Regions from separate parts of the Rhizobium sp. CFBP 13644 genome, predicted to be linked through region 2. Evidence: predicted binding sites of a transcription regulator. Region 2 holds the regulator's gene; the other holds the start of a gene.
The links. Region 2 encodes PhoB, which activates phosphate uptake and scavenging genes when phosphate is short. Its sites were predicted from a motif close to TGTCATNNANCTGTCAT; they were not measured.

Region 1: the regulator PhoB is predicted to act here: its motif matches at 1,035-1,051, upstream of IFT53_RS19830 (UDP-2,3-diacylglucosamine diphosphatase).

What each region holds. Positions count from the first base shown of each region.
Region 1 is NZ_JACYVF010000009.1:101,335-105,835, forward strand. Features, by position in the region: gene IFT53_RS19825 (NADP-dependent malic enzyme) at 1-887, opposite strand, end outside; gene IFT53_RS19830 (UDP-2,3-diacylglucosamine diphosphatase) at 1,104-1,931, shown strand; gene dgcA (N-acetyl-D-Glu racemase DgcA) at 1,935-2,918, opposite strand; gene IFT53_RS19840 (ABC transporter permease) at 3,062-4,222, shown strand; gene IFT53_RS19845 (ABC transporter ATP-binding protein) at 4,233-4,501, shown strand, end outside.
Region 2 is NZ_JACYVF010000001.1:707,020-711,520, forward strand. Features, by position in the region: gene IFT53_RS03330 (DUF6481 family protein) at 364-753, opposite strand; gene IFT53_RS03335 (hypothetical protein) at 791-1,012, opposite strand; gene IFT53_RS03340 (cold-shock protein) at 1,238-1,447, opposite strand; gene phoB (phosphate regulon transcriptional regulator PhoB) at 1,810-2,493, opposite strand; gene phoU (phosphate signaling complex protein PhoU) at 2,525-3,241, opposite strand; gene pstB (phosphate ABC transporter ATP-binding protein PstB) at 3,334-4,149, opposite strand; gene pstA (phosphate ABC transporter permease PstA) at 4,164-4,501, opposite strand, start outside.

The DNA.
Region 1 (4,501 bases), on a different contig from region 2:
AGAATGAGAGGCTTTTCAGCCATTCGAGCCAGAAGCTCCGGCTTCAGAACGCCAGCGGCAGACAGGCCGAGAAACACATCGGCGCCATCAATGGTTTCGTTCAGGACGCGCTTATCGGTCTTCTGCGCGTAGATCTCTTTCCACTCATCCATCAAGGTGTTGCGGCCCTCATAGACGAGGCCTTCAATGTCGTGCACCCAGATGTTTTCGCGCTTTGCGCCTAGCACGACTAGCAGGTTGAGGCAGGCGAGGGCTGCGGCACCCGCGCCCGACGCAACGATCTTAACGTCACCTATTGATTTGCCAGCCAGCTCCAGCGCGTTCGTCACGGCAGCCGCAACGATGATGGCTGTGCCGTGCTGGTCATCGTGGAACACGGGAATGTTCATCTTGGCGCGAAGCTGGCGCTCGACTTCGAAACACTCCGGTGCCTTGATGTCTTCTAGGTTGATGCCGCCGAAGGTGGGCTCGAGCGCCGAAATGGTCGACACCATGTCATTGACGCCGGGTGCGTCGATTTCGATATCGAAAACGTCGATGCCTGCGAATTTCTTGAACAGGACGGCCTTGCCTTCCATGACTGGTTTGGAGGCCAGTGGACCGATATTGCCAAGGCCCAGCACCGCGGTACCATTGGAAATCACAGCAACCAGATTGGCGCGTGCCGTATATTCGGCAGCCATTTCAGGGTTTTCGTGAATGGCGAGGCAAGGGGCAGCAACGCCCGGAGAATAGGCCAGAGCCAGATCGCGCTGGTTGCCAAGCGGCTTGGATGCCTGGATTTCGAGTTTTCCGGGGCGAGGATAACGGTGATAGAAAAGCGCCTGTTCTTCCAGATCCGCATTGGGGTTCTTGTCTTGCGTCTTGCCCGTGTCCTGAGAACTCATTCTATCACCGCTCTATTTCAAGTTTCTGGGAGGCCTTTGCATACAACAATCAGGCAGTGCGTACAGCCGTTTATTTCATCTGGGCTGCGCAAAATCCGTACATTCGAAGTTGCGTAAAAAGCACGTCGATCAGCGGAAATGGCGCTTTGTCATCTTGCTGAAACACGAGTCTGGTTTTGCAGAGGGAGAAGTTGCCGAGACAGAGGGAACAATTCCATGGCCGCGCAAACCGAAGCCAGGCAGTTCAGAACGCTTTTCATCTCAGATGTGCATCTTGGCTCCAAGGCGGCCAAGACAGATTTCCTTCTGGATTTCCTGCGCCATCACGAGGCTGATACGATAATCCTTGTTGGTGATATCATTGATGGCTGGCGCCTGCGCCGCAACTGGTACTGGCCGCAGGGCTGCAACGATGTGGTGCAGAAGCTTCTGCGCAAGGCGCGCAAGGGTACCCGCATCGTATATATTCCGGGGAACCATGATGAATTTCTCCGTGAGTTTCCCGGCACCCATTTCGGCGGAATTGAAGTTGCCGAGCGAATGATCCACGAAGCAGCTGATGGCAAGAAGTACCTCGTCATCCATGGTGATGAGTTCGACGTGGTGGTTCGCAATGCCCGTCTGTTAGCCTATCTGGGCGATTGGGCCTACGACGCGGCAATTGCCATAAATGTTCTGCTCGCCGCCGTGCGCCGCCGCGTTGGCCTTCCATACTGGTCCTTCTCAGCCTGGGCCAAGCTTCAGGTGAAACATGCGGTCAATTTCATTGGCGAGTTTCAGCGTGTGGTGGCAGATGAAGCCCGCCGCAACAATGTCGATGGTGTTATCTGCGGCCATATTCACCACGCGGTGATGGAGGACATAGACGGTATCCGCTACATCAACACCGGCGACTGGGTGGAGAGCTGCACAGCCGTTGCCGAGAATGCCGACGGAACCTTTGAGCTAATTACGTGGATGAAGTCCGACGAGCAGCTTGAGACGACGGTCCATGAGCTGGAGCCCGTCAACATCGCTGGGCTGATCGGCCAACGGGCAGCGTGAGGTTCAGCCCCAGAGCTCCGGCTCTGGCGGGAACACCAGCGATCCTTCATAGCGAAGGCCCGGAACGCGGTCCCGCGCTAGCAGGAGCGGACCGTCCAGATCGGCAAAGGCCGTGTCCTGCGCAAGCATGAGGGCAGGCGCCATGCCGAGCGAGGTGCCCAGCATGCAGCCAACCATGATGGTGTAGCCAAGCCGTTCTGCCTCCTGCTTCATAGCAAGCGCTTCGGTCAGGCCACCTGTCTTGTCGAGCTTGATGTTGATGGCGTCATATCGATCTCTTAAGGACGCGAGATCATCCGTGTGGTGAACGCTTTCATCCGCACAGATCGGTACCCGGCGCTTGATGCGCGAAAGGATAGAATCCTTGCCGACAGGCAAGGGCTGCTCGATGAGCGCGATGTCCAATTCCTCTGCGACGGAAAGATGGTGCTCAATATTGTGTTCCGTCCATCCCTCATTTGCGTCGACGATGATGCTTGCGTGGGGAGCCGCTGCCCTGACAGCGCGAAGGCGCGAGGCGTCATCCTCTGTTCCGGTCTTGATTTTCAGAAGCGGGCGCGATGCATTCTCCGCTGCCTTGGCCGCCATCGTGTCCGCATCGCCCAGCGATATCGTAAACGCTGTGATAATGGCTTGCGGCTCTACGGAAAGCAGCGATGCGGAAACGGATTTGCCGGATTGTTTGGCTTCAAGGTCCCATGAGGCGCAATCCACCGCATTGCGGGCGGCACCTGGCTTCATGAGGCGCTGGAGTTCTATGCGGTCGATGCCGCTCGAGATCGCGCCTGACACGGCGTTTAAATCCGCCAGGACACCCTCGACTGATTCGCCGTAGCGGGCGTAAGGTACGCATTCGCCCCGTCCGATGAAGCCGTTTTCCGTGATGGTGCACGCCACGACCACCACTTCTGTCCGACTTCCGCGAGAAATGGTGAAACTGCCGGCAACGGGAAAGGCCTCTGCTGTGGCTTCAAGGTAACGGCTCATCGAAATTAACCTTTCGTCTGATGTAAAACCCGGTTGCCAACAACAAATGATCGGAATCTGACGTGATCCCTGTGGCTTGGTGATCCGTCAATGGATATGAGTCGTTACTCATTTATTAATAGGCTGCATTCGCTTGGAGCAAGATGCAAGAACTTGAGGCACAGCAAAAGGCGCAACCGGCAGCGATCGCGGCGGATGACAACGCGGATCGTGGCGCTGCGCGCTATGTTCTGAGCGGTTCCTGGCGCAACGCCAATGTCTCACCGGTTTTGGCAGACATTGAGAAGATCGAGACTTCAAAACCCTCTGGACCTGTAACGATTGACCTTTCGGGTGTTGAAGACATCGACACTACGGGTGCGTGGCTTCTGCGGCGGCTGCGCAACCGGATGGACAAGTCCGGTACAGAAGTTGCGTTTGAAGGAAATGAGCGTTTCGAAGCGATCATTGCAGGCCTGCCGGACCAGGCACCACTGCCGCCAAAGAACACCAACAAGATCGGTGTCGTTCAGCGCATATTCGATCCTATCGGCAAGAACGTGGTTCAGGCTGGTGCGGACTTTCTGGCGGGCATGTATATTCTCGGCTCGGCCGTGCGCGGTGCGCAGATGAAGCTGGGGCGCGGGCGCGGGGTTTCTCCTGCGGCCATCGTCAACCAGATCGATCACATGGGCGTTCGCGCTGTTCCGATCATCCTCTTGATGTCGTTCCTGATTGGCGCGATCATCGCCCAGCAGGGTGCGTTCCAGCTCAGATATTTCGGCGCTGAAGTTTTCGTTGTCGATCTCGTCGGCATTCTGCAATTGCGTGAAATTGGCGTGCTTTTGACCGCCATTATGATTGCTGGCCGGTCCGGTAGCGCGATTACCGCTGAAATCGGCTCCATGAAAATGCGCGAGGAAATCGATGCGCTAAAAGTAATCGGGCTCAATCCAGTAGGCGTTTTGGTTTTTCCAAGGCTGGTAGCGCTAACAATCGCACTGCCGCTGTTGACGATCATCGCCAACTTCGCCGCATTGTTCGGTGCAGCCGTCGTCTCGCTCCTTTATTCCGGCATCACGTTCGAAGTATTCGTATCTCGCCTGCATTCCGCCGTTGAGGCTTCGACAATTGCTTCCGGCATGATCAAAGCGCCGTTCATGGCGCTTATCATCGGCATTGTCGCGGCAGTGGAAGGCATGAAGGTTGGCGGAAGTGCCGAGTCGCTTGGCCAGCACGTGACATCTTCCGTGGTCAAATCCATTTTCGTTGTAATCCTGGTGGATGGCGTCTTCGCCATCTTCTACGCAGCCATCGATTTTTGAGGGAGAGGCTGTGCAAGAGCAGGCATTGAAAACCGAAAAGAAAAAAACAGACCGGGAAGTCATTCTCTCGGTTGAGGGCGTGACTGTTGCGTTTGGCGACAAGGTTGTTCTCGATAACCTTGATCTCGATGTTTACCGCGGTGAAATACTCGGGTTCATCGGCCCCTCCGGTGCCGGTAAATCCGTGCTGATGCGGGCCGTGTTGCGGCTTCTTCCGCGTCAGGGCGGAACCATCAAGATACTCGGGACGGATTACGACAAGGCGACGGACGAAGAGCG
Region 2 (4,501 bases):
AGTTCGACGCAATAAAATGAGCGGGTCTTTGGCCCGCTTTTTTGTTGCGATTTTTTCGGCTTGGACAGCGCAAACATGCACAGGCGAAGGCGTCACCAAGGAGATGGCGATTGACTTGTCAGTTTGTCATCGGGGATTGAACCGGCGTACCGGTAAGGGGACTCTGGAGCCGCAAGAGCGACGGCAAGTCGCGCCATTCAGAGCCTCGGGATCATGCGGCGCTGCAGCGAAAAGCGGCGGCATGGCTGATCCCATACGCGGCAAGGGTGCGAAGCGCCTCTTGGGCTTTCGCACTCCGCGCAGCATTCGCAGCGGATGATCGCAGCCCTTCGATTGAACGGCTGCAGGATCATGGCTTCAAGCTTAGCCCTGGCGGGCCTTGCGGTTGGCATAGCGACGATCGCGTTCTGCCTTGCGGGCTGCTTCGTCTTCGACGACGCGAGCAATACGATTTTTTTCGGCCGCCTTGCGCTCATTTTCTTCAGCGTTTGCAGCAGCTTCGAGTTCAGCTGCGCGTTGCGCGGCCTCTTCTTCCAGGCGCAATTTTTCTTCGCGCTTCTGCTGGTCACGCTCGGCCTGGCGGGCTCTGCGGGCTTCGGCAACGGCAATCTGCTCGGCCTGCTTGGCTTCGAGCGTGGGAGCCGCGGCTTCCTTGGCTTCGCGATAGGCCTTCAAAAGAGCGGCCTTTGCCTCGGCAGCAGCGCCGCGACGTTCGGAAACTTCGTTATTCTTGATATTTCGAGTGTTTCTCAAATCTCTATTCCAGTTGATGCGTCATACCGATCAGGGATCAGGTTTTTTTGGCGCGTTTGGTTGGGATAACTGCGGGCTTCAAGCTGTCTTCCAGTTCTTTCGCAAGACGCGCTTCCCGCAGCCTGAGGGTCTTTTCATCACGGGCGCTCGCAATCGAGTTCAACTCATCGACCGCTTTGCCGCGGGCAAAGAACTGCGATTGCGTCGCTCCGAAAGCAATTTCGGCCTGCTTGCGGGATTTGCTGTGAGCGTCTGACATGGAATTTTCTCCTATCGCATCGCACTGAAAACCGGAATCGATTTATGGATAGAGCGATACGCATTCACGGCTCGAAGCGTATTCTTGCATATAAGAATGCAATACGTCCAAGCATGTGGCCGACTTGCGGCATAAAAAAAGGCCAGGCAACATGCCTGACCTCGGTGGTCTCAAACTTTCGACAATGCCAGTACATCCGTGGTCAAAGGAAAGTCGATACCCGTATTAAGCAGCCTGGAGATTGCAGGCAGACATCTTGCCGGACTTGTTGTCCCGCTCGAGATCGTAGGAAAGCTTCTGGCCTTCTACGATTTCGCGCATGCCTGCACGCTCAACAGCGGAAATGTGCACGAATGCATCGGCGCCGCCGTTGTCTGGCTGAATGAAGCCGAAGCCCTTGGTGGAGTTAAACCATTTTACTGTGCCTGTGGTCATAATGAACCCTTTCAAAGCATAAGTTATAAGTCACAGAACGTGAGTCCTGTGTGCGGTGTAGCGATTTTTTTGAAAGGAAGGGTTAGTTCAAAGCGCGGTGCTAATCGCGCGGTAACCAAAGCTCAGCAAGCAAAAGATCGATGACCAATACATAGAGCCTTCTGGCCACTGAGTCAAACTTTAAATTACAGAAACTTAAAATCAACACTCAGAAGCTGTGCAGGTCACGCCGGTTGCTGGCGGCTTCTAGCGGCGCTAACGCATTGATATCCATTATGCCAAATGCAAAACACCGCCCCTTTTGGGAGCGGTGCATGAGATTTTGAGACCATACGGGAGACGTTTCAGCCCCGGTGCGTTGGTCAGGCTTCCATGGAATATCCGGCGCCGCGCACGGTACGGATCACATCCTGCATGCTGGAGAAGTTGAGTGCCTTGCGCAGGCGCCCGACATGGACGTCCACCGTGCGCTCATCCACATAGATATCGTGACCCCAGACGCCATCGAGAAGCTGGGAGCGCGAGAAAACGCGGCCGGGTGACACCATGAGGAACTCGAGAAGACGAAACTCGGTTGGTCCAAGCCGCACTTCACGGGCCTTGCGGTGAACACGATGCGTTTCGCGATCCAGCTCGATATCACCGCATTTCAGCACGGAGGACAGAACCTCCGGCCGGGCGCGGCGCAACATTGCCTTAACCCGTGCCATCAGCTCAGGCGTGGAAAACGGCTTGACGACATAGTCATCCGCACCCGTGGCCAAACCACGCACGCGCTCGCTTTCTTCGCCACGTGCCGTCAACATGATGATCGGCAGTCGCTCGGTTTCCGGGCGCATTCTCAGACGACGGCAAAGCTCGATGCCGGAGACGCCTGGAAGCATCCAGTCGAGGATCAGCAGATCCGGCGTGCGTTCCTGCAAGCGGATTTCCGCTTCGTCACCCCGTGGAATGGTATCCACGTCGTAACCTTCGGATTCCAGATTGTAGCGAAGAAGAACGCTCAAGGCTTCTTCATCTTCGACAACTGCGATTTTGGGCACCATGGCTAGAGACTCCGCCAGTCGTTTAGAGAATTCACTCAGTTACGGCACCGAGCGTGTTGGAACTATCGTCCTTCGGGCGTTCGCCTTCAGGCTGGCTGCCAGTGGCCATGTAGTAGATGGTTTCAGCGATGTTGGTCGCGTGGTCACCAATGCGCTCGATGTTCTTGGCGCAGAACAGAAGATGCGTGCAGGTGGTGATGTTGCGCGGATCTTCCATCATGTAGGTCAGCAATTCGCGGAACAGCGATGTGTACATCGCGTCGATTTCCTCGTCACGTTCGCGGATGGCCTGCGCCTTTTCAACCGAACGGGTCGAATAGACATCCAGAACTTCCTTGAGCTGAACCAGAGCAAGCTCGGAGAGATGCTCGATGCCACGGGCCAGCTTGCGTGGAACGCCTGTGCCGGCAACAGCGAGAACGCGCTTGGCTGTGTTCTTGCCAAGGTCGCCAACGCGCTCTAGGTCAGCGGCGATGCGCAGCGTGCCGATAACTTCGCGAAGGTCGGCAGCCATGGGCTGGCGCTTGGCAATGGTCACGATCGCCTTGTCGCCGATTTCGCGCTCGGCGTGATCGAGAATGGTGTCGTCAGAGATGACCTTCTGCGCCAGGGCCGAGTCCGAATTGACCAGCGCACGCACAGCGTCGGCGCACATCTGTTCGGCAAGGCCACCCATTTCGGCGATCCGGCGGGTCAGGAACTTCAGCTCGTCATCATAGGCGGACATGATATGGTTTGGTGTCGGCATGTTCGAATTCTCCAGTTAGATGACGCCACCCGCCAAGCGCTCGAAGGCTCAGGCGGGGTGGCGTGGATGCTATGACACGACAGAGGGCAGGATCAGCCGAAGCGACCCATGATATAGTCCTGTGTGCGCTGGTCATCCGGGTTGGTGAACATCTTGTCGGTATCGTTTTCCTCAACCAGATGGCCGAGGTGGAACATGGCCGTGCGCTGAGACACACGCGCCGCCTGCTGCATGGAGTGCGTCACGATGACGATCGTGAAGTTGCTGCGCAGCTCGTGGATCAGCTCCTCGACCTTTGCCGTTGCGATGGGGTCAAGAGCCGAGCAGGGCTCGTCCATCAGAATGACTTCAGGCGAAACGGCGATGGCGCGGGCAATGCACAGACGCTGCTGCTGACCGCCGGACAGGCCGGTACCGGATTCGTGCAGGCGATCCTTGGCTTCGTTCCACAGGCCGGCCTTCTGCAGGCTGGCCTCGACGATCTGGTCCATATCAGCCTTGCTGCGGGCAAGGCCGTGAATGCGTGGACCATAGGCGATGTTTTCATAGATGGTCTTCGGGAACGGGTTCGGCTTCTGGAACACCATGCCGACGCGCGCGCGCAACTCGACCACGTCGATCGCTGGATCGTAGACATCGTCCTCATCGAGCGTGATCTTGCCGGTGACGCGGCAACCATCGATGGTGTCGTTCATGCGGTTGAGGGTCCGCAGGAAGGTGGACTTGCCGCAACCGGATGGGCCGATCAAAGCTGTAACCGTATTTTCGCGAACGTTGAGGTTCACATCGTACAAAGCGCGTTTCTCGCCGTAATAGACAGAAACGTCCTTGCCGATCATCTTGTACGAAACTTCATTCATTTTCTTGTCCAGCGCCTTTTCAACTGCTGCTTCCGACAACATGTTCATAACATTCAACTCCTCTACCAGCGCCGTTCAAAGCGCCGACGCAACAGGATTGCGCCAACATTCATGACGATGAGGAACATCAGCAGGATGATGATAGCGCCGGATGTTCTTTCAACAAAGGCACGTTCTGCTTCGTTCGCCCACATGTAAATCTGCACCGGCAGGGCCGTGGATGGGTCCATGGGTGTTGTCGGATAGTTCGTAACGAAGGCAACCATGCCGATCAGAAGCAATGGTGCGGTTTCACCAAGGGCATGCGCCAGGCCGATGATGGTGCCGGTCAAAATACCGGGCATGGCCAGCGGCAGAACATGGTGGAAAATCGTCTGCATCTTGGATGCGCCGAGGCCAA